DNA from 2 places in the Paenibacillus sp. PDC88 genome. Region 2 is predicted to be linked to the other one. Evidence: riboswitches for the same ligand, from Rfam matches in the RefSeq annotation. Region 2 holds a riboswitch; the other holds the start of a gene.
What was found. A riboswitch is a leader RNA that binds a small molecule or an ion and turns the genes downstream of it on or off. The one in region 2 is predicted to bind S-adenosylmethionine.
Positions count from the first base shown of each region.

Region 1 (12,454 bases), on a different contig from region 2:
ATTTGGTATGAAGGTACATCATGGAATGAAATGATGCATATTTATCGCCTGCAGCTGGCGATCAAGATGAGCGAGGGATATAGACCACTGATTGAAGGCGTGTTTCATGAAGCAGGGGACACAAGAACGAGAAATCAAGGGGCAACCAAGCTTCAGTGCTATAGTGAGCTCTATGGACGTGAGGAATTATATCAGGAGCTGTGTGTATGGCGGAGAAGGAAGGCCCAAACGGAGCGCAAAGCCCCTTATTTTATTGCCAGCAATCGGCTGCTTCGAATGATCAGTGCATATGTACCGCATACCCTCGAGGAGCTTCGTGAACTGCCTGGTGTCGGTGATAATAAGGCGGCAGAGTACGGAGAGGAAATTCTCGCCATTACGGTAAATGAAGCAAGAGAGCATGCATTTCCGCTGGATTGGGTGCATGAAGTTCTGAATGAAGAGGAATATGAATCCTGGGTATTCAAGCAGAAGGAGCAGAAGTATAAGCAAGAGCTGGAGCGTTTTACATTAAAGAAGACTGTACTATCAGGTATTGCCAGCAATCTTTCTCTGGTTGAGATCAGTACAAGCTCTGGATTGACACGAAGAGAATTGGTTGATTTTCTCGAGGAGCTGGAGAAGGGAGGATACGATACAGAGGCTCTGATTGCCAAGGAGCTGGTATGGATGACCGATGAAGAGCAGGAGCAGATTTGGAATGCTTATGATGAGCTGGGCACGGGCTTCTTGAAGCCGGTACTGCAGCGTGTATATGGCGATGATCCTTCTTCTGTAGGGCCGCTGGATCAGCTGTACGAGCGTCTGCGTATGGTTCGTATTCGGTTTAGAAGACAGACAGAGGCAGATCGCCAGGTCGGCTAGTTTAATAATATAAAGGGTCCGGGAACCCTGTCTCAGACAGCTCCGGACCCTTACATCATTCTATTTACAATGTCGAAGATGAGGTCAAATCCAGTCCTTCTTACGGAATATCCAATACATAGAAAGGCCGAGCGCGAAGATCACGCCGATAACGATAAAATAAGCATACTTATAATTCAGTTCAGGCATGTTGGTGAAGTTCATCCCATAGATGCCTGTGATCAGAGTCAGCGGCATGAACACCGTAGTAATCGCCGTGAACACACGCATGATTTCATTGGCACGGTTTGAAATACTGGACTGATAAGCCTCACGTAAGTTCCCCATCAGATCGCGGAGTGTATCGAAGGTTTCAGATATTTTCACCGCATTTTCATAAATGTCGCTGAAATATTTCTGAAGCTGATCATCAATTAACCGCAGATCTTTTTTGTTAAGTGTATTGATGACTTCTTTTTGTGGAGACAGCGCCTTTCTTAACCACAGAATCTCCCCTCGCAGACCAATGATCTCGTTCAGATGCGATTTTTTGGTGTGCATCAGAATGTCTTCCTCCAGCTCATCAATCCGTGCCTCAAGCCGGTCACCAACCGTAAAATAATTGTCAACGATTGAATCGACGAGGTAATAGAGGAAACGGTCCGGTGTGCTGACTTCTTCCTCCCAGAGAATAGGCTTGAGTGTGCGAAGCTCGTTAATCTTCTGCTTGGTAACCGTAATAATATAATGTCTACCAAGAAATAGGTTTACGGCACGTAAAAATATTTCCTCATCATCAAACCGGATGCTGTTTACAACGATAAAATAATGGCTTTCATATATTTCGAGCTTTGGACGCTGTTCTTCCTCACTGAGACAGTCTTCAACGGCCAGATCATGCATGGAGAAGAGAGGCTGCAGCACAGCCAGATCGTCGACATCTGCATCAATCCAGTAGAACCCTTCAGCGGGAGGAGTAATTGTATCTTCAATGTTGTCAAGCGGAGTAAAAACTCCTTCATTCACCAGTCTTATTTTCATTTGTATCCACTCCTTATTAATCTCCCGTAAATGTTATAGGGACAAGCTGAATAACGAAGGAAAGTGAACGCATCAGTGCTGGTAAAGTGAAGGGTCACACAATTTAAGCAGGTATAGAGAAGAGGTCTCGCCCGTAAAATATGCGCTCCCGTCCAACCGGCAAGCTGATGGTACATCCTATATAGTTATATTTATTCGGCTGCCAGCTAGGCCTCGGGTCGCCTTCCATTTTACGTCACCCCATCATTTTTGATATTTAACACTTGACTAGTATAACGCTCTCGAATTAAGCAATCAAGAATGAAAATATTACACTATTCAAAGGCAGTCTATGTATGTGAAGCACATCTGGTGCTTTATTTTCATGAGCTGTCTCCTGGTGCTTATTTTTGACAGCCCAGTTCTTGACGAATAACGATCTAATCATTATAGTAATGGGTATATGACAATAAAATATAGCGAAATCTTATCAAGAGTAGGTGGAGGGACTAGCCCGATGATACCCGGCAACCGGCGAATACGCACGGTGCTAATTCTTGCAGTCGTCTGATCTTATTTATTAAGGCTATAGACGAATTGAGAGATGAGAGAGGCGCATTTTCGAATACGAACAGATGACCTTTCTCGATTACCGAGTGAGGTCTTTTTGTGTTAGGACGAAATATTCTGCTCCCCCATGCTCTCTCATGATATTCGCTCTTCAAACACCATATAAGGAGGAGTACTAATGCCAATTAAAATTCCAGACGCTTTACCGGCCAAGGAAGTACTTGCAGGAGAAAACATCTTTGTCATGGACGAAAGCCATGCGTACAGGCAGGATATCCGGCCGCTTCGTATCGGGATACTCAACCTGATGCCTACGAAGGAAACGACGGAAACACAGCTGCTCCGTCTTATTGGTAATACACCCATTCAAGTTGATGTTGTACTCATTCATCCCAAGTCTCACGTATCCAAGAACACGTCCCAAGAGTATCTGGATATGTTCTACAAAACATTTGATGAGATTAAGAATCTTCGTTTTGACGGCATGATCATTACCGGTGCACCGGTAGAACAGATGGATTTTGAGGAAGTGACCTATTGGGAAGAGATCCAGCAGATCTTTGAATGGACCAAGACCAATGTAACCTCAACAATGCATATATGTTGGGCCTCTCAAGCAGGTCTATACCATCACTTTAATGTACCGAAGGTAGGCCTTCCTGAAAAATGCTTTGGCGTGTTCCATCATACGATCAACAAATCTCATGTCAAGCTGCTTCGCGGTTTTGATGAAGTATTCCTCGCACCGCATTCTCGCCATACCGAGGTGACAAGAGAAGATATTGAGCAGGTTCCTGGGCTTGAGATCTTGTCCGAGTCAGAAGAAGCGGGGGTTTATATTGTAGCTACTGAGGATGGAAAACAAATCTTTGTAACAGGCCATTCCGAATACGATCCCTTATCTCTGAAATGGGAGTATGATCGGGATAAGGACAAAGGGCTTGATGTGAAGCTTCCGTATAACTATTTTCCAAATAACGATCCAAGTAAGGTTCCGCCATCTACCTGGAGAGCCCATGCGAATCTGCTCTTCTCTAACTGGCTTAACTATTATGTATACCAAGAGACGCCGTATGACATTGGACCACAGATTTAAGTGAATTCTACCTAACTTAGAGGAGGATGTTTACGAATGGGAGACAATAAACTAAACATTGAAAGCCGATTAGCACAGATTGGATCAGTGAAAGAGCCGGTAACGGGGGCAGTTAATTTCCCGATCTACCAATCCACTGCCTTCAGACATCCAAAGCTTGGTCAAAGCACTGGATTTGATTACATTCGTACGACAAACCCAACCCGAAAGGTTCTTGAAGAAGCAGCAGCTGAGCTGGAATCTGGTGATGCAGGATTCGCATGCAGCTCGGGTATGGCGGCTATTATGACGATCTTTGCCAAATTCGGACAGGGGGACCATCTGATTATTTCCCTTGATCTCTATGGCGGTACGTATCGTTTGGTGGAACGGATCTTGTCCAAGAATGGCATTACCGCAAGCTACGTGGACACGAATGATATTGATGCACTCGAAAGTGTAAGAAATGAAAATACCAAAGCTGTCTTTATTGAGACACCGACAAATCCTCTTATGATGATTACAGATATTGAAAAAGTGTGCGGCTGGGCACGTAAACATGGGTTACTGTCTATTGTGGATAATACACTTCTTACGCCTTACTTCCAGCGTCCAATTGAGCTTGGCGCTGATATCGTTGTGCACAGTGCTACTAAATATCTGGGTGGTCATAATGATGTACTCTGTGGCCTCATTGTAACCAAGGGGAAAGAGCTGTCGGAAGAGATGGCATTTCTACATAATTCAATCGGAGCTGTACTCTCGCCAAGCGACAGCTATCAGCTTATGCGCGGTATGAAGACACTCGCGCTGCGTATGGAGCGCCATGAATATAACGCAACCAAAGTGGCCGAATTCCTGCTCAAGCACTCCATGATTACAGATGTCTATTATCCTGCTCTTACGGATCATCCAGGACATGATATTCAAAATAAACAATCCAGCGGCAACACGGGCATTCTGTCCTTCAAAGTGAAGGATGCAAGATACGTTGAGCCCATCCTGAGACATATCAAGCTGGTAGCTTTTGCGGAGAGCCTGGGTGGAGTAGAGTCGCTTATGACCTATCCGGCTGTACAGACCCATGCGGACATTCCGGTAGAAATTCGCGATGCCATTGGTGTTGATGAGCGCCTGCTTCGTTTCTCTGTCGGAATAGAGCATATTGATGATATCGTTGCTGATTTAAGCCAGGCATTCGATAAGGCTCATCAAGAGCTTGAGGGAGGCGCAGCACATGAGTAAGAAAAACCGTGACGACTCCTATAAATTTGATACGAAGCTTCTGCATTTCGGAGCAGAAATTGATGAAGGCACAGGCGCTTCCAGTGTACCGATCTACCAGGCATCTACTTTTCATCATCATGATATTTTCGCTCCGCCGGTTCATGATTACAGCCGTTCTGGGAATCCGACTCGTCAGGCGCTAGAAGACTATATTGCCTTACTGGAAGGAGGCGTTCGCGGATTTGCATACTCCTCCGGGATGGCCGCCATCTCCAGTGCGTTAATGATCTTATCTGCGGGAGATCACATTATCGCTACGGAAGATGTATATGGCGGTTCCTACCGTCTGCTCAGTACGATTCTGACCCGGATGAATATTGAAACGACATTTGTGGATATGACGGATCTGGACCAGGTCAAAGCTGCATATCGCTCAAATACCAAAGCCGTATTTATGGAAACGCCGTCGAACCCAACACTTCGTATTACCGATGTCGCAGGTGTCACGGCTTGGGCTCAGGAGAAAGGACTTATTACACTGCTTGATAATACGTTCATGACCCCTTATTATCAGCGTCCAATTGAACAAGGAGTGGATATCGTACTGCATAGTGCCACGAAATTCCTCGGAGGGCACAGCGATGTGCTTGCGGGCCTTGCTGTTGCCCGGACAGAGGCCATCGCCAATGAGCTGAAGAAGCTCCAGAATGGGCTGGGTACGGTGCTTGGTGCACAGGAATCCTGGCTGCTCATGCGCGGGATGAAGACACTGGGGGCAAGAATGGCACATTCGGAGCAAAGTGCGGCCAAGCTTGCCGCATGGCTGACCAATCGCTCTGATATTGATGCTGTATACTATCCTGGTCTTATGGATCATCCTGGAAGAGAGATTCATGAGAGTCAATCTACTGGTTATGGTGCAGTCGTCTCCTTTGACGTCGGGTCGGGAGAGCGTGCCAAGCAGGTGCTGAATGCAGTCAAGCTTCCGCTCGTTGCGGTAAGTCTTGGCGCGGTAGAGAGCATACTCTCTTACCCGGCCATGATGTCGCATGCGGCGATGCCTCAGGATTTCAGGCTGGACAGAGGAATTACAGACGGACTGTTGCGATTCTCTGTAGGACTTGAAGATATCGATGATTTGATTGCAGATCTGGATCAGGCCTTAGCAGCTAACCGGTAAAATTCAATATTGTATATGATTCTAATCATATATATCTAGATCAAAAGAAGCACGCTTATAATAGGTGCTTCTTTTCACATTTAACCTATGTTACGATAGACAAGACAATATTTCTATTTATTGTTACATATTAACGATAAGGGAGGCTGCCGTATGAGCGGAGTAAACCATATCTTAGATAAAGCTTTGAATGGTGAGCGTCTGACTGTGGAGGACGCAACTCTTTTGTTTGAATCGGATGAAGTCGAAAAAATAGGTGAGGCTGCGCATGTCATCATGAAGCGGATGCATCCCGAACCCATCACAACGTTTGTCATCGGGCGGAACATCAACTATACGAATGTATGTGATGTATACTGCCGTTTTTGTGCGTTCTATCGCAGACCGGGTTCAGATGAAGGCTATGTACTCCCGGATGAAGTGATTTTCCAAAAAATTAAGGAAACCCAGGATGTGGGCGGAACAGAAATACTGATGCAGGGAGGAACGAACCCGAACCTGCCATTCAGCTATTATACGGATCTGCTGCGCGGGATTAAAGAACGGTTCCCGGATATTACAATGCATTCTTTCTCTCCAGCCGAAATTATGAAAATGCGAGAAGTGTCCGATGGCTTGACTCTTGAAGAAGTCGTTAGGCAGATTCATGAAGCGGGACTTGATTCTCTTCCAGGTGGAGGCGCTGAGATTCTTGATGACCGTACACGCCGTAAGATCAGCCGGCTCAAGGGCTCATGGCGTGACTGGATGGATGTAATGCAGACCGCGCACAGAATCGGCATGAATACGACAGCAACGATGGTTATTGGTTTTGGCGAAACGATGGAGGAGCGTGCACTTCATTTGCAGCGTGTTCGTGATGCCCAGGACGAATGCATCCAGAATGGCTATGATTCGGAAGGGTTCCTAGCGTTCATTCCTTGGACCTTCCAGCCGGATAACACGAACTTGAAAAAAGAACGACAAACTCCGGAAGCTTATCTGAAGACAGTCGCGATCAGCCGCTTGTTTCTAGATAACATTAAGAATATTCAATCTTCTTGGGTAACGATGGGACCGGAAGTCGGCAAGCTCTCCCTCCGTTACGGCTGTAACGACTTTGGAAGTACGATGATTGAAGAGAATGTAGTTTCCGCAGCAGGTGCTACACACAAAGTGAATATTAATTCCATTCTTGAACTGATTCGTGAGACAGGCAATACTCCGGCACAGCGGAATACGAAATACGAGATTCTGAGAGTATTCTATGGCCCGAACAGCAAAATTGAGAATGATTTTGTAATGCAGAATTAGTTCAAGCAAAAGCGCAGCAGGTACAGTGACCTGCTGCGCTTTTTTATAACTTGTTATGAATTTGGCTCATCCATATCGAAGACAACAGTAGCATGGGGATCAACAGAACGAACGATGGCTTTCAACTGACTCGTTTCAAACACATGTATCGTGTAATAGAGAGCAGGGAGCTGGCTCCAATCCTTTTCATTAGTCCGTTCTAATGGGGAGAGCTCAGGCTCTCTGAGAAGTCTTGCTCTAATTGACTTTTGCAGCTCATATGGTTGTGTACTAATAATGTAGACTCTGCGATTAAAAGTGAAGCCCCTCATTGCAAAGTGGACGGCTTCAACAGCAATCAAGTAAGCAAGAATCGAGTACATGGCCTGCTGAGCTCCAAACTTAATGCCTGCTCCGGTAAGAACAAGAAGATTCATGACCATAATGATACGTTCAAGCTTAATCTTGGATCTCTTTCCTCCAGAGAGGTTAGAACTGATATGGTTTACAGCCAGTGTATCCAGGGTGCCCCCATTACTCAGCACGAGCCCAATGCCAAGTCCTAGAAACAACCCGCCTAATATTGCAGCTGCCAGCGGATGAGTCAGGACTGCAGGCAAAGGATGCAGCATTAATGTACTTAATGAGAATACCGTTAAGCCAAGTACAGTGACGATAGCAAATTGTTTATGAACTCTACCATAAGAAAATAAAATGAATGGCAGGTTAAACAAGAATAAAAATAGTCCAAGCCGCATTTCCATTTGATAGGCGAACATGGCGGATATGCCGGTGACTCCGCCGACAATAAGCTGATTCGGATGCAGGAAAAGCTCCAGCCCGATCGATGCCAAAATGCTGCCCAAGGTCACGAGCAACAGCTTTTTCAACCAGACACGATGAGGCTGCCTAGATACCTTGGATCCCACATGGATGGGACGAGTAGAATGTGGAGGCTGGTTCATTCGATTCCTCCTTTATTCATCATCCTTGCATTTTCAAAGTGGTCGATATTTAGTCAATCGTCTTTTCTTGCAGCATCTCAGACTTTTGCTGCTTCTTCGTGTTCTTGAACTTGAAGACTTTATCCAGCATACGGTAAATGTGTTTGGACTCTTTGGTTAGAAGAGGCCCGAGTATCGCTAGAATAAGCACATAGATCGCAGCAAAAGGCTGGATGATTGCCATAAGTCCGCCCGTTGCGGCCATGTTTGCCAGCAGGATAGAGAATTCTCCACGGGAGACGATGGTCAGACCAATATTGGAGGAAGCCTTTGGAGACAGCCCCGCACTTCGTCCGGCAAGCATTCCCGCTGTAAAGTTGCCGACAAGCGTAATGGCTACCGCAATGAGAGCGAGCCATACGGCTTCTCCGCCAAGTGACAATGGGTCGATCGAGAGACCAAAGCTGAAGAAGAAGATCGCACCGAAGAAATCCTTGAATGGCATAATTAGATGCTCAATCCGCTTCGCATGCGTGGTTTCTGCTAGAACAAGTCCGACAAGCAGGGCCCCGATGGCTTCTGCAACATGAATGGTTTCAGAGAAGCCGGCTACCAGGAATAAGGATCCGAAGATCACGAGTGAGAAGAGCTCATTATTTCGGATATTAAGCAGTTTATTCAAGACGGGTACCAGCTTGCGTCCCAAGATGATAACGATCAGCATGTAGCCGAGTGCAATGAGTGCTGACATAATGACGCCGCCGATGGAAGACGAGTCACTGAGCACCAGACCGGACAGAATGGAAATATAAACGGCGAGAAAGACGTCCTCAAACATGATTATACCGAGAATCATTTCCGTTTCCGGATTAGCTGTACGCTTCAGATCGACAAGCACTTTGGCTACGATGGCACTTGAAGATATGGTTGTAATACCTGCAATGATGAGTGCTTCTGCAACCGGGAAGCCGCCGGCAAAGCCGAGAACGAGTCCCAGTGTAAAGTTAATACCTATATAAATACTGCCGCCAACGACGATGGACTTGCCTGACTTCAGCAATCTGCCGACTGAGAATTCAAGTCCCAAATAGAAGAGCAGGAACAAGACGCCGATACGGCCAAGGAAATCTATAAGACCGGCGCTCTCGATAAAACGAAAGTCGAGATGCCATATTTTAGCTGCATGAGGTCCTACCGCCATACCAATCAAAATGTAGAATGGAATAACGGAGAACCGGAGTTTAGACGAGATCAGTCCGGCAGCCGCGATGAGAGCGATCGCCAGACCGACTTCTAGTACCAAATGATCCACGTTCTCACCATCTTCCATCCTTTAAAATTTGTTTTAGTTTTTGTTGCTGCTGTCTTTCACCTACCGCAATCAGTGTTGAATCGGCCGCAATCTGCAGATCCGGACCAGGACTGATATGCTTCTTGTTATTCTTCTCCATAACGGCAATGATGGTCGCACCGGAATTTTGACGAATATCCAGCTCTCCAATAGTTTTGCCGACACAATTGTAATTTCCATCAATCTTGTACCATTCTATAATCAAATCGTCCAGCGTCATCTCTACACGCTCAAGCTGCTTAGGCTTGTAAGTCATTCCGCCAACAATTGCTGCCAGCTGACGGGCCTCATAATCTTCAAGTGAGATCATGGAGATGCTTTGATCCGGATCTTCATATTCGAAGTGATATAATTCACGACGACCGTCGTCATGAATAACGACAACAATTTTATCTCCACTGCTGGTTGTTGCCTGAAATTTTCGGCCGATACCCGGCAGATCAGTTTCACGAATTTCCATGGTTGTGTTAATGCCTCCTATAAATCATGTTTTAGTTCTAATAGTATAGAGATAGTATAGGCAAGAGCGTGTCATAAAACTCTAGACACGTCCTAGTTAAGCACTAACAAACATAGAAGTGAATTTTATAGGCTTCAGATAAAGCTTTCGCTTTATAAGGCCATAATACGCCTTGAAGGGCGGATTAATAATGAGGTACTCGAACAGCATAAATACCGCCAGCATCACGAACAGGAAATTCGTCTCATTCAGTGCTTTAGGCTGGAATCCTGGTGACTTGATCATCGACTTAGGATGATTGCTCATTGTATTATCCATCGGTTCCTCATAGATCGGCTCGCTATGGCCTTTCATTTTAAGAAGATGGGTCTTGTCAACGTCTCCTTCAATCACCGGATACTGGAATGAGATGATCGGGATAATACAAATAAATACAACAAATATGAATTTATATACTGTTCTGTCGTATTTCATCTCTTATCCCTCCTCGCATGATACTGTTATAAAAATAATAACACAAATTTGTGTCGACTCCAAATAGGTAATTATTTTCTTTTATATTGAGAAAACATGACAACCTTTCCAAAAAGCCGCTTCGTATATCCCCTTCTTGCTGACCATATAATAATTCTAAGAAAGAGAAGGGAGTGAGCCTTGTGGAATTGTTCGTGGTATGGACGGAAGCCCAGGATCAAGATACAGCGGAACACTTTTACCGTTTCATTAAAGATAAGACGAAGGGGTTACATATAAGTAAACAAGGGTTCCGATTCTCTTATCGTCAACATGAGGGCAAGGCAGCCTGGATCTGCAAAGGATATGAGAACCATCCCGGTTTCCAGGAAGGATTGCCGCGTATGTATGAAATTATGGCATCCGGTCTTGCGGATTATGTCATTGAATGCAAAGAAGAGCAGCAGCTGAAGCGATTGATCGAAAGGGAATGCATTCATATGGAGCCCGACGAGCTGGAGCGGGTGAAGCGCATATGTGCACCTCTGTTAAAATCACGGCTGGAGACAGAGCAGGGGACTCGCGAGCTTAGACATGGGAAGCTTACAAGAGGTATTCTAGATACGCTTCAGGACATCCCGGTTGTTCACTTGGAAGGAGCCATTCAATTTCGTCTTCAGGAATACAAGAATGAACTGCATGAGATTGTGGAGTATGCGTTAGACGAGTTCTATATGGATCGTCAGTATGAAGAGTTCATGAGCTTATTGAAATATTTTGTTTATTTTCAGGATCCCAAGGTTCCATTAATTCATGTGGTTCATAAGGGCAAGCATGATTTTATTTTGCTGGATGAAGCCTATAAGCCGATGCCAATGCCGCAAGAAGAAAGTGTAATTATGGAAATGCCGGGTATGGAACTCGAGATGGAAGTCGAGGATATGATTATTAGCCGCTTAATTTCGATTTCCCCTAAAAAAATGAAGCTTCATACAAAAACTCCGGAATTTCCGCTGATCCATACGATCTCTCAAATCTTTGAAGATAAGGTGGAAATCTGCCGGAGCTGTATTCATTGCCGGAATTTAACGGAAGCTGGTTCATTGTCACTTGACGAAGAGGAAACTTTGGAATTATAATACTGCTTATTAAAAGCGATGACAAAGACAAGGGTCTTAGAGAAGGACAGTACAGAGAGAGGGAACATCAGGCTGCAATTTCCTCCGGATACCTGCTATAGACTTACCCCTTTGTAGCTGCAGTTCAGAACGTTTATCCTTATAGGGAAGCTAGTAAGAACCGCCGGAATCATGTCCGTTATCATGCATGCTTAAATGAGGGCTGATCAGTGCAATCCAGACTGAAGCAGCTGAATTAGGGTGGAACCACGAGTATATACACTCGTCCCTTTGCCGGGACGGGTGTTTTTTGCGTTCGCATATCATACACTCTTTCGTCACCGGCTCATACAAGCGATGAGGAGGAAGTAAACATGTCAGTTAGTATCAAATTGCCAGACGGATCAGTCAGAGAGTACGAGAATGGAGCCAGTATTCTGGATGTTGCAGCTTCCATTAGCAGTGGTCTCAAGAAGAATGCGCTAGCGGGTAAGCTGGACGGAATTGTGGTGGATCTATCCACTCCACTTCGGGAAGGTGCCGTAGTTGAGATCGTAACCGGCGATTCATCAGATGGGCTTGAAGTGCTTCGTCACAGCTCTGCTCATTTGCTGGCCCAAGCGGTTAAACGTCTATTTGGAAACAAAGAAGTGCATCTCGGTGTAGGACCTGTCATTGAAGATGGCTTCTATTATGACATGGATCTTGAGCATGGGCTTAACCCCGAAGATCTTCTCAAAATCGAGAAAGAAATGGAACGAATCGTGAATGAGAATCTTCCGATCGTCCGCAAGGAAGTGAGCAGAGAAGAAGCGCTTCGCATCTTTGGTGAGGTCGGTGATCCTTACAAGCTGGAGCTGATCCGCGATCTTCCGGAAGACAGCATCATCTCCATTTACGAGCAAGGTGAATTCTTTGATTTGTGCCGCGGACCTCATGTC
Region 1 covers NZ_FNNT01000001.1:935,435-947,888, reverse strand. Annotated here, with positions in the region: gene BLW49_RS04455 (HRDC domain-containing protein) at 1-864, shown strand, start outside; gene corA (magnesium/cobalt transporter CorA) at 949-1,884, opposite strand; SAM riboswitch class I at 2,348-2,474, shown strand; gene metA (homoserine O-acetyltransferase MetA) at 2,612-3,529, shown strand; gene BLW49_RS04440 (aminotransferase class I/II-fold pyridoxal phosphate-dependent enzyme) at 3,566-4,753, shown strand; gene BLW49_RS04435 (aminotransferase class I/II-fold pyridoxal phosphate-dependent enzyme) at 4,746-5,915, shown strand; gene mqnC (cyclic dehypoxanthinyl futalosine synthase) at 6,069-7,208, shown strand; gene BLW49_RS04425 (YitT family protein) at 7,262-8,152, opposite strand; gene BLW49_RS04420 (cation:proton antiporter) at 8,202-9,443, opposite strand; gene BLW49_RS04415 (cation:proton antiporter regulatory subunit) at 9,448-9,942, opposite strand; gene BLW49_RS04410 (hypothetical protein) at 10,039-10,416, opposite strand; gene BLW49_RS04405 (putative sporulation protein YtxC) at 10,599-11,534, shown strand; gene thrS (threonine--tRNA ligase) at 11,888-12,454, shown strand, end outside.
Region 1: linked by a shared signal. The riboswitch ahead of metA (homoserine O-acetyltransferase MetA) and the one ahead of BLW49_RS21585 (methionine ABC transporter ATP-binding protein) in region 2 are both predicted to bind S-adenosylmethionine.

Region 2 (12,454 bases):
CAGGTGCTCTGACTCCAGCGGGACTCACCCGCAAGGAGCTGATCTGGCTCGTTAAAGGAGCAGGACGTGTTCCTGTTGAACGGGATACGTTCTATAACGAGATTGAAGTATTTGAATAAGATCGAATATGATCAGTCGACTCTCCCATTTACGTACTTCTTAATTATTAACGGATCAGTTCCCGAGCAGGGACTGATCCTTACTTATGCACGAACCAGCCCAAGCAATAACAACAAAGACGACGTTACCCATAATATTGGACTGTCGATTTTATATTCTTTAGTAATAACCAGACAACTGACAGCTTCTTTTTATGTGGGTGCACATCAGGAAAGGGAGTTTTTTCGCTATGAAGAATATTGTTGTACTTGGAGGCGGCTACGGCGGCCTCACTATTGTTAAACACTTAATTGAAGGTCCATTGCCAAAGGATGTCCATATCACGCTGGTCGACCGCATGCCTTTTCAGGGTCTGAAGACAGAATACTATGCACTAGCAGCCGGAACCGTGTCTGATTATGATCTTCGGGTACAGTACCCGGTTCACCATCAATTGGAATATCGATATGGTGAAGTGACGAGCATTGATCTGGATGCAAAATCCATCTCCATTCAAAATGAAGAAATGATTGAATATGATCAGCTCGTCATCGGCCTTGGCTGTACCGATCGATTCCATGGCACTCCAGGTGCTGAAGAGTATAGCTGCACAATACAAAGCTTCAAGAGCACTCGTGAAACTTATATGCGTCTAAGTGAGCTCAAGCCTTACGCCAATGTGCATATTGTGGGCGGCGGCTTAAGCGGAGTTGAGATGGCAGCGGAAATAAGAGAAAGCCGCGCTGATCTAAACGTAACCATACTCGATCGCGGCGAACGTGTTCTCTCTGCATTTCCACAGCGTTTGTCTGCTTACGTGGGTGAGTGGTTCAGTGAGCATCAAGTGGAGATCAAGAATCATATTTCTGTATCCCGTGTTGAGCCTGGCTCGATCTATAACCGGGATGAGGAAATTATGACAGATGCCATTGTGTGGACGGCAGGAATCCAGCCTGTACAATTGGTGCAGGATCTACCTGTTGAGAAAGATCCAAGCGGTCGTGTGAAATTGAACGAGTACTACCAGATTCCAGAATACAAAGAAGTCTATGTTGTCGGAGACTGTGCGAGCCTGCCTTTTGCCCCAAGCGCCCAAGCAGCTGAAGTGCAAGGTGAGCAGATTGCGCATGTCATTTCTGCTCTTCTAAGAAACGAAGAGCCCAAAGTCGAGGCACTTCGCCTGAGAGGCACACTGGGTGCACTAGGCAAAAAAGCCGGATTTGGGCTCATGGGTAAGACCTCCATGATGGGGCGTGTTCCGCGTATTCTAAAGAGCGGTGTTCTCTGGATGTCGAAACGTCATCTTGGCTAGCTGAAACCAAGCGGGTTAACTCATATATCCAAGTCATCCCATGCGTCAGCTTCAGCGATTTTGGACAAAATGGCTTCATGCAGTTCTTTAGGGCTGGCTGCGGTGATAACTTCACCATTGACCAGTACAAAAGGGGTAATGCTGCATTGTCCGCAATTGCTGAGGCAGCCGTATTCGATGACATCATAGTCCATGTTCTCTTCAAGCTCTTCAAAGAGCTCATCCGTACCAAAATGCATATTGTTGGTACAAAATTCTATAATCGGTCTCATTTTATTCACCTGCTTTTGGTTTGACCATTTTATTTTGGCGTATTTTATACTATAATAAAGGGAAGGAAAGGAGTTGATAATATGAGCGAAAACGTACAAAGCAGCACCATGTATGATGAAGTCTCTGACGTGCTCGATAAACTTCGTCCGTTCCTGCAGCGCGATGGCGGTGACGTGGAATTGGTCGATGTCGAAGACGGTATTGTGAAACTGAAATTGATGGGTGCTTGCGGTAGTTGCCCAAGCTCCACCATCACACTAAAAGCAGGGATCGAACGCGCGCTAGTCGAAGAAGTCGAAGGCGTAGAAGAAGTTGTTCAAGTATTCTAGTATCCCATACCATCATATAAGAGAGTCCCGAAGCTTCTGTCATGTGCAGAAGCCGGGACTCTTTTTTTTGAGGCACTTCTGACTTCTCCCGCTCATTCTCATTCCTTAATGGTCGGTCTTATCGGATCGAGTCCACCGGAAATATCCATAATATTGCCGGTAATAAAGTCCGATTGCTCCAGACACAAGAAATGAATGACTCTTGCAACGTCTTCTCCGCTGCCAGGTCTGCCTCGAGGAGTCTCCTTATCAACGAGCCCGCTGACCGCTTCAATCGTCATTTCCTTATGATCTCCTCTAATATCCCCCGGACAGATCATATTCACTGTAATTCCATAGGGCGCTTCCTCGACGGCCAGTGTCTTCGTGAAGGAAACCAGTCCTACCTTGGCAGCCGCATACACCGCCCGCTGCGGCCAGGATCTTGCCTCTCCTGTGTGACTGAATCCAAAGTGAATGATACGTCCCCATTTCTTGCGCCGCATTGAAGGCAGCACCCGATGATCAAGGAGCATCGTACCGACCAAATTGCCCTGCATCAGCATCATGATCTCTTCTTGCTTATATTCAGCAAACAGCCTCCGCTCACGAATGAACGGTCCTGCATTGTTAATCAGTATGTCCACTTCTCCAAGTTCCTTTTCAACCGTGGTGACGAGTCGCTCTGTATCATCGGCTATACAGACATCCGCTTGTACCGCAATACAACGCACACCAAGCTCCATGATCTCTGCTTGAAGAGCTTCCGCTTCCTTCCTGCTATGCACATAATTTAATGCAATATCGAAGCCTTCCGCAGCCAGCCGAAGAGCTGTCATCTTGCCAAGGCCCTTCGCACTTCCCGTAATAAGGGCGACTTTATTGTCCAAATCCCTTCCTCCTTCTAACAAGAGCGGTTACCTATTTCAGTATAATATAGGGAAGGACAGAATGAAAGGAACGGCATACGAAACAGTCCCGTCCGGCACTTTTTTAACATCAAAGTACCGAACGGGACTGTTTATCATCTTACTTTAATTAAAATGCAGGTACGATAGATCCAGCATAATTATCTTCAATGAACTGTTTAATCTCATCGGATTGAAGAGCATCATTCAGCTTCTGAATTGCCTCATTATCTTTGTTATCCTCGCGGGATACGAGCAGATTCGCATATGGAGAATCTGCATCTTCAAGGAAGAGTGCGTCTTCCAGCGGGTTTAGATCTGCTTCAAGCGCATAGTTAACGTTGATGACAGCAAGCTCTACTTCACCCAGCTGACGAGGAAGCATCGCTGCATCCATCTCAATAATTTCCAAGTTTTTTGGATTCTCTGCAATATCGCTGATCTTGGATTCAATGTTAGTGTTGTCTTTCAATTTAATGATACCGTTCTTGTCCAGAAGGATAAGGGCACGGCCGCCGTTGGTTGCATCGTTCGGAATCGCAATCTTTGCACCGTCCTGCAGCTCATCTGCAGAGGTAATCGTATTCGAGTAAGCACCAAGCGGCTCCACATGTACCGGATTGAGAGCCGCCAGCTTAAGACCACGTGTCTCTATTTCGTTATCCAGGTAAGGCTTGTGCTGGAAGAAGTTCGCATCGAGCTGGCCTTCATCTAGCTGTACGTTCGGCTGTACATAATCGTTGAAAGTAACAATTTCCAAGTTAACGCCTTGCTCTTCAAGAATTGGCTTGACTTGCTCCAGAATTTCAGCTTGTGGAACTGGTGTTGCACCGACCTTCAAGGTTACTGTTTCTTCTGTGCCTCCCGTGCCTTCACTTCCTGTTGTATCGGGAGCGGAATCATTGCCGCAAGCTGCCAGTACCAGAACCAGAGTTAGAGTTAATGCAGATAAGAACCATTTTTTCATTACAGATGACCCTCCTATATAATCTCGATATATGTGATAAAGGATGAACCATACAACGTCCATGCCCTAAATCCAAAGTAAGCTTAAGATTTCTCATTAAATACGCCTAAATAGGAACTTGCGATGAGTCTATTATCTCCGAGTAAAATGCTTCACCAAGCGATCCCCAATCATCTGCAGTGCTTGTACGAGCACAATCATGATAATAACAGCTATAATCATCACTTCATTCTCATAGCGGAAATATCCATAGTTGACGGCAAGAGCTCCCAGCCCTCCACCACCGACCATCCCCGACATCGCTGTGTAGGATACGAGCGTAACAATGGTCATGGTCATCCCTGCAAGCAGACCCGGCAGAGATTCCGGCATCAGTACCTTCCAGATAATCTGCCCTGTCGATGCGCCCATCGCCTGTGAGGCTTCAATGACGCCGCGGTCGACTTCACGAAGCGCAGTCTCAACAAGTCTGGCAAAGAACGGCGCTGCCCCCACAACAAGCGGAGGAATCGTACCGAGAACACCGATCGCCGTCCCTACGATTTCTTTCGTAATCGGAATCATCGCCACAATCAGGATAATGAATGGAACGGATCGCAATATGTTGACAATTACAGACAGCACATTGTAAACAGCCCTGCTGATTCCGGATGTGGAACGGGAAGTCATGAACAAAATAATGCCCAGCGGAAGACCAATAAGAATGGAAAATAATCCGGATGCACCCAGCATCTTTAATGTATCTAAAGTGGCCTTCTGGAATTCATCCCAGTTGATGACGGAAAAATCAAGCCCCATCATACCACCACCTCCACTTCTAGCCCCTGGGATACTAGCTCATCTATCGTACTGCGAATCAGCTCAGGAGGACCTTCAAGTCTAACCGTAAGCTGTCCGTAAGGCACTTGCTTAATAGTTGAGATAGTTCCTTGCAGGATGGCAAAATCAATACCAAGCCTTCTAGCCGTCTGCGACAGAATCGAATCATACGTTTTGCTTCCGAGAAACGTAATTTTGACCGTTTGGGAATGTTCCAAATGCGTCGCCATAATGGCTTCACCGAGCAGGTCGCCCGAATCTGTTTCCCGTAGAATAAAGTCCTGGGTTACAGGATGCTGCGGCTTGAGGAACACTTCCGTCACCGGACCCTCTTCCACAATACCGCCCTGATGAATGACGGCGACACGATCACAGATCGACTGAATCACATGCATCTCATGTGTAATCAGTACAATGGTCAAATTAAAGCGTTTGTTGATATCCAGCAGCAGCTTAAGTATGGAATTCGTCGTCTGCGGGTCCAGTGCTGAGGTTGCCTCATCACATAGCAGCACTTCCGGGTCGCTTGCCAGCGCACGTGCGATGCCGACGCGCTGCTTCTGACCGCCTGAGAGCTGAGAAGGATACTTCTTACTATGCTCGGTCAGGCCAACCAGCTCTAGCAGCTCCTTCACTTTACGATCAACTTCCGCCTGATTGGTCTTCACGAGCCGTAGGGGAAACGCGATATTATCATATACAGTAGCTGAACTGAGCAGGTTGAAATGCTGAAAAATCATACCGATCTTGCGGCGCTTCGCCTGCAGCTGATGTTTACCAAGCCTGGTCATGTTTATACCGCCGACCCATACCTCACCGGCTGTCGGCCGCTCAAGCAAATTAATTAAACGAATCAGCGTGCTCTTCCCTGCGCCGGAATGACCGATGACGCCGAAGATTTCACCCTTTTGAATGGACAGATTAAGCCCGGATAAGGCCGTCGTGACCTGTTTCCCTTTGCCATAGTCCTTTTTAATATTTTTTAGTTCGATCAAATGAGGTACCTCCTTACTTACTGCAATCCGTTCTTCTCTATGTCAGAGCTTCTATTTCTTTACACTTGTTTTACCCGTATGCCTTGCTTTCTACCCGAATCCCTCGTGGAAGAATGTCCGATAAAAAGAAAAAGCCGCCTTTTTGCTAGACAAAAAGGGGCTTGTTATCATTAAGCGATTCCTTCTCATCTGCCAAGATCGTAAGAAGTAACCTCACGGTCTTGAAGGATTTAGCACCATGTCATTCGGGTACAGCAGTCTTACTGACTACAATACAGAATCGGTTGCCGGGCTTCATAGGGCCTGTCCCTCCGCCACTCTCGATAAGAACATATATGCGATTGTGTGTTTAATTCACTTATTTATTTCAGCAATTTCAGAAACTAAGTGAAAGTATAAAATACTTTACACTACTTGTCAAAGGAAAATATTACATTATTTTTATCGGATTTCTTATGATGAGGATTTGACAGAGCTTTTGGCCTTCGGTGTGCTCTTCTGCCAGTTGTTATTAATGTAATGAAATGCCGCCGTCACGCTCTTGGATACCAGCTCCAGTCCCAGCTCAAGATCCTGTGTAAAGGACCTCAGATCCTCCAGCTCAACCTTGCCATGAAGAGTCTGATGCTTCTGCCACAGATCATCCACCATCTCTACATTCATGTGATGGATTTCTGTATTTCTTCGTTTACGAAGCCGGTTCATCGAGTCCGAATATTGATCCTTGAGATCGTTCAGCTCCTGAACAAGCGGCATATGCTGCTTCGAATATTCAAATTGACGAAGAACCGTAAAGTACGAGAAATGCACCTTCACCTTGGAAGTATGAAGCTCATACCAGTCATCCAGCAGGTTACCAAGCTTATCGAGGATAGCAAACATGCGAATAAAGCCATCCTTGTAAAAATAAACATACCGTGCGTAATCCGCCTTCTCATCCGGTTCCATATCTTCTGTTGAGGAGGAGTGAACTTTAGCGGCAAAGAAAGAAGCGGCAAAAGTGCTCTGCTCCAGTTCATCAAGTGAGGTCATCAGGCCTCGGGTCCAAATATCGAGCTTGCGATAATCATGTGAAGGGTCGTTTCCTCGATCTATAGCCGCTCCAAGCAGCTGCAGTGTCTTCGCCATGGTATCCATGGCTTCTTTTAGTTCTCCGGTGTTAACCCGGGCGGGCTCTCCCAATAAAGTTCGAAGCATATGCGTGTCCTCCTGTGCATCTGTGCAGCTTATATTTCCCGAATTCTGCACCTCACAACCATAACTTGATCCTGAAGGATAAAATGATGGATTAGAGGTGAGTTCATGCAAGATATGTACCCCGTTATCAAGCATGTTGAAAACAAAAGCCTGCGGAGAACATCTCCGAAGGCTTAACAAGGGCGGGACATACGTCTAAGTTATGTATGCCGGGCAGCAGAACGCTGCCCGAAAAAAACGGTTAGATTCCCTCTGGCTTCTGTTACAGCTTGTTACTGCCCGCGGGCTTGGCAAGTCTCCACACGACATAGCTCATATAGCACAGCATACCGAACAAGACGGCAATGATCGTCATATGTGCCAGTACGACAAACATATAGACTTCAGGACGATTCATCGTCAGCATTAGTCCAACACCAGAGAGCACTTGAAGTATAATTAGAACGATCGCTGACAGCCCAAGCACCTGCATTTCCCGATTATTCTTGTGGTGCCGGTAAGCATAGTGACTGAGTACAGCAACGACAGCTACCAGCAGAAATGCAGCTGCCCGGTGCATAAAGGCTATGCCGACTCCGCCAGACAACTGAGGCACAACCTCTCCATTACATAGAGGGAAGCCGGAGCAGCCGCCTGCAGAGCTCGTATGACTTACAAAAGCACCCGTATAGACAACCACGTAGGAATAAATCGCGGTAATCCATACCAGATTACGGAAGCCCTTACTGACGCGCGGCAGTCTGTCAAACCGTTCAAGACCTCCAAACTTCTCTTCCTGTCTGGCCCCAAGCGTTGTCATCAGTGCACTCGCAAGCGAGATAAACGCAAACCCAAGGTGCAGTGCCATCACGGGTGGAGATTGGGAGAAGACAACAGCGAGTGCTCCCATTGCTCCTTGGATAATGACAAATATTAACGTCAATAACGCAAATATCTGTAAATCACGGCGTTTCTTGCTGTACATCCAGAATAGTACAAAGGTCGCAACCGCAAGCAGCCCGGCTGTGGAACTTACTATGCGATGGGAATACTCAATAAGTGAAGCAAGTGTATGCGCCGGTACAAATTTACCATGACACAGCGGCCACTCATTGCCGCAGCCGAGACCGGACTCGGTCCGGGTAACGACTCCGCCGCCAAAGGTGGCAAAAAACATGAATATGGTCGTCACGAAACTGACCCATTTTAACAATTTGATATGTTTCAACTTCATTCACCTGCTGTTATAAAATATGGTGAAGCTATCCATCAGCTCTTTTTCAATTATACCGGATAAAAGAATCCGCAGCATAAACCGATTGTGACAAAATGTTAACGCATAAAATCTATTTCATAACACGCTGAGCTGCCAAATCAATCACAAATCATTGCACTCATCTCAGTATATCCATCATTACACAGCAAAACACCGCTCCCTTCGGAAGAAGGAGAACGGTGTATTTTTTGAGTTTCTTATTTATGAATGGACTTGTACACTTCAACCGCACGATCCAGGAAGGCCTCAATCTCCTCGCGTGATTTGCGGTTTTTATTAACGAAACGAATCAATTCCCGGCCATCCGTGTAAGCAACAAAGCTCGGAATGCCCAGAATGTTCTGCTCCTGACTGACCTCCTCCACTTTATCCACATCCACCTGAATAAGCGATAAGGAATCGGCATATTTCTCCTCAACCTCTGGCATAAATGGATTGATATAGGTGCAGTCACCGCACCAATCCGCCTTAAATACAGCAACGACCAGGTTGGAGGATTGTATAGATACGTCAAATTCAGCCTTGGAATTCATTAATTTCATGTGTACCATCCTTTCTGCTATTTACCTTTATCTTACCTTAGTGAAGCAAAGAATAGAGTGGAAGTCAAATTTTGTGTGCATACTAGTAAACATCGTAAGTAAGCATCGTGAGACGATTCAACGAAAGGGAGATATGATGATGGACCATCCAGATTACCAAGCGCAGGCCAAGCCTTCTATTTGGCAGCTGATTACAACGATTCCGGTCACGATCAAGGAAATGATCACTGGGAAGAGATCAGCCTGGGAAGCCTCCAAAAAACTGCGTCATCCACTTCTCTCCCTGACGTGGCAGACGTCTTCTGCCGTACAGATACAGCAACAGCTTGAGCATATGATGGCAAGTGTGAGAACGTCTGGTGTTCAGACAGCCTCCCTTCGGAGCAGCCAGCTTGACCCTTACAGTGTAGAGGAGCTGGAGCTCGTTCAGGAGATCAAAGAGCTGACGAAATATCACAACCGGAGCAATGTCTCAAGAACAGCAGCTTACCTCGCCTGCTACAAGTCTTATCCGGAGCTGCACTGGGCACTTCTCGCTCACTTCGTATCCCGGAACGGTGGATACAATATGACAGATCTACACAGCGGATTGCTGAAGATCATCCTGAATGACCAAGAAAAAGAAAGGGTATACCTGCTGCTTGAACGGTGCAACGCACTTATTTTTCAAGACGCTTACCCACAGCTGCTGCTATATATGAAAAGTAAGGAAAAGGGCCGGAGCTACTTTCATTTGCTATCGGAGTTTCACATTTCCTCCTTCATGGTTCCCTTCTGGGAGCATTTCTGGCTGAATAGGGACAGTGCACTGCTGACGGTTGGACTCATCATTAATGAACAGAATTATATTGAGTATCGCGTCATACGCAATTCGTTCTACCAGCACCATGTGACTTCTACTCTGTCCTTTCGTTCACATGAAATTGCGGGGCTGAACCATATTGTCATCCCGCTCGGTATCAATGAGGAGCTCGTTGGCTTGACCTTGTCGAATTTCAGTAAGGTGCATGAGCGGATTGCTTTTGGCAAGAATCTGTATGCGCTGCTATTTGGACACGAGCAGGTGCTGGACCGGGCTGCTGCTTATGCATATGCCGTCCCTCATGAAGGCTCAAGAAGTGAATACTGGCCTAAGTTTTTCACAGATCAAAAAGAGCTCTCTACACACGAGGCTCTCGTATCTCCTATGCTGAGCCGTAATGAAGCGCTCCCGTCAGGGAACAAGCTGTACAGCCCAAAACTATTAAACGTTTGGCAGGACTTGCCGTATGAGAAAATATCACGGGAAGACTGGCTGACTCAAACCGATAGTCTTGGTCATCTGACCGTTCCAAGACGACCCAAGCTGTTCGAGATCAGCCATGAGCATAGGAACAGTCTATCCAAGCTGGCCATGATGCATGACCTGGATCGATTGATATAGATAGCAAAAGGCATCGCTTCATGTGGTAATGAAACGATGCCTTTTTTTCTATATACGTAGTATTCAAACCCTCACTATGTTATCCTCTTGCTCCCTGATTACCCGAACGCTTCAATCGCATCAGCGGGCGGAGCACCTTCTGAATGATACGCGGATAACTCTTCAGCTCGTCCTCTCGCAATACGCCGAGAAGGATAAGCAGAACAAAATAGCTGATAAGAACAGCCAGTCCAACGATTCCGCAGTTAATCAAGTAAGCAAGTCTAGACGGCATCAGATCAGCCATTCGCAGACCCAGCTGATGAAGCCCGTACCCTATCCCTGCCGAGAGCACGACGGTTGCAGCAAATCCTGCCCACCTTGAGCCAAGGATGGAGAAGCTGACCGTTTTCTTCAGAACACGCACATTTAATGCCGTAATAATGAGGAATGCGAGACCTGTTGAAGCGATGATGCCATAGATGCCGAAGAACGGTGCAAGCGCAAAGCTCGCGGCAAGCTTCACCACGATTCCTATAAAGACGGTAACCATGGTAATTTTGGGTTTGCCGATTCCAAGCAGGATGGAATTCGACGTCATCATTGTAATCTGGAAGATTGTTCCGAACGTCAGCATCGCCACCACGCCGGCACCTTCCAACGAACTGAACAAGAGTCCATTGATGGAATATGCAGCAACGGTAAGTGCAATGACCATTGGCATACCTGTCATAATGGCAATTCGCATCGCCAGGGTAACCTGTCCGCGCAGATGACTTTCATCTTTTCTGGCATAAGCTGCGGCGATAATAGGAATAAGCGACTGACTAAGCGCAATAGCGAGAATCGGTGGAATTCCCGCAACCGGCTGTGCACGATTCGTTAAGATCCCGAGCAGATTGGTCGCTGCATCTGATCCGACATCACCGCTGATAAGCGGCTTAATGATGGAGGAATCAATGAAATTCACTACAGGCACAGCAAGGGATGACAGAACGATAGGAATCGATAGCGTAAAGATATCACGATAGATACGTGATAATGGAACCTGCGTGTTTGCATGCAGTGCCAGCCCCATCGACTGGTCCTTGCGAGACTGCTTGAATGCAAAATACATCATAACAGCAAAAGCACCGACGCTGCCCAGCACTCCTCCGAAGGAAGCACCTGCTGCTACCTCTTCATCGGCATATCCGAGCCGCAAGAGAATGAACGCAAGCAGAATCGCCGTTCCCACTCGGGCGAATTGCTCCACGATTTGAGAGATACCTCCGGCCGTCATGTTATTACGGCCCTGGAAGTATCCTCGCATCATGGCAATGGTCGGAAACAGCAGCAGTGCAGGAGCAAGTGCCCGAATCGCTGTCGATGCCTCCGGGACCTGAGCAATATAGGTGGCGTAGAATGGAGCGAGCGACCATAAGAGAATGGTCATGACGATTCCGGCAAAACCAGCGAAGATAAGCGCAGCCTGATATACCCTCTTGGCATCCTGCGGTTTGTCGAGTGCATACCGTTCAGATACCATCTTACTGAGTGTGCTCGGAATTCCTGCTGTCGCTACTGTAAGAAGCATAAGATAGACGCTGTTTGCGACACCGAACGAAGCATCCCCGACGGGCCCGAGCAAATGCTCAAGCGGAACCCGCTGAACTAGGCCCAGCACGCGCGCAACTAATGCCGCTGCAGCCAGAATCAGCGTCCCCTTAATAAATGATTCTTTCTTAGACAAAACGTTCTTTCCCTTCTTCCTTCCCCGTGCGAAACGTTAAGGCTGTATTTTAGTCGTACCTACCTTCAACATATGGTCACGAATGACCTCCACAATACCATCTTCATTATTGGAAGCGACGATAAGATCCGCTGCTTCCTTCACCGTCTCCTGCGCATTCCCCATGGCCACACCAAGGCCAACAGCCTGAATGACCGCAAGATCGTTCAAGCTGTCGCCAACGGCAACAACCTCTTCCATTGTAATACCGAGCAGCTTGCACACTTCGGCAACACCACTTGCCTTCGATATGCCCGCAGGATTCACTTCCAGGTTGGTCGGTGAAGAATTGGTGATCTGCAGCCCGCCGAGATCCTGGAGCTCCATGAGAATCTCATGACGCACCTGATCATCCTCTGTGGTGTAGCCAAATTTCAGCCATTCATGATCCATAATGGCATCCACCCAGCGCTCACGATTAAACAGCTGATCTACAGAATAAGCCCAGAACCAGCAGTCATGCTTCACAGCAATTTCATGCATCTTCTTAATCAATTCGGGGTCAAGCAGTGTGCGGATATGCAGCTCATTCGGCGATTTCCACACTTCGCTTCCATTCACCGTAACCATTGGTGTCTCAAGGCCCAGCTCTTGACCGTAAGGCAG
Region 2 covers NZ_FNNT01000008.1:60,126-72,579, reverse strand. Annotated here, with positions in the region: gene mqnE (aminofutalosine synthase MqnE) at 1-119, shown strand, start outside; gene BLW49_RS21615 (NAD(P)/FAD-dependent oxidoreductase) at 350-1,411, shown strand; gene BLW49_RS21610 (YuzB family protein) at 1,432-1,683, opposite strand; gene BLW49_RS21605 (NifU family protein) at 1,765-2,013, shown strand; gene BLW49_RS21600 (SDR family oxidoreductase) at 2,112-2,882, opposite strand; gene BLW49_RS21595 (MetQ/NlpA family ABC transporter substrate-binding protein) at 3,031-3,867, opposite strand; gene BLW49_RS21590 (methionine ABC transporter permease) at 4,000-4,668, opposite strand; gene BLW49_RS21585 (methionine ABC transporter ATP-binding protein) at 4,665-5,681, opposite strand; SAM riboswitch class I at 5,864-6,011, opposite strand; gene BLW49_RS21580 (Cthe_2314 family HEPN domain-containing protein) at 6,135-6,878, opposite strand; gene BLW49_RS21575 (COX15/CtaA family protein) at 7,141-8,085, opposite strand; gene BLW49_RS21570 (thioredoxin family protein) at 8,331-8,675, opposite strand; gene BLW49_RS21565 (DUF2515 family protein) at 8,749-10,098, shown strand; gene BLW49_RS21560 (putative polysaccharide biosynthesis protein) at 10,178-11,809, opposite strand; gene BLW49_RS21555 (Cof-type HAD-IIB family hydrolase) at 11,846-12,454, opposite strand, start outside.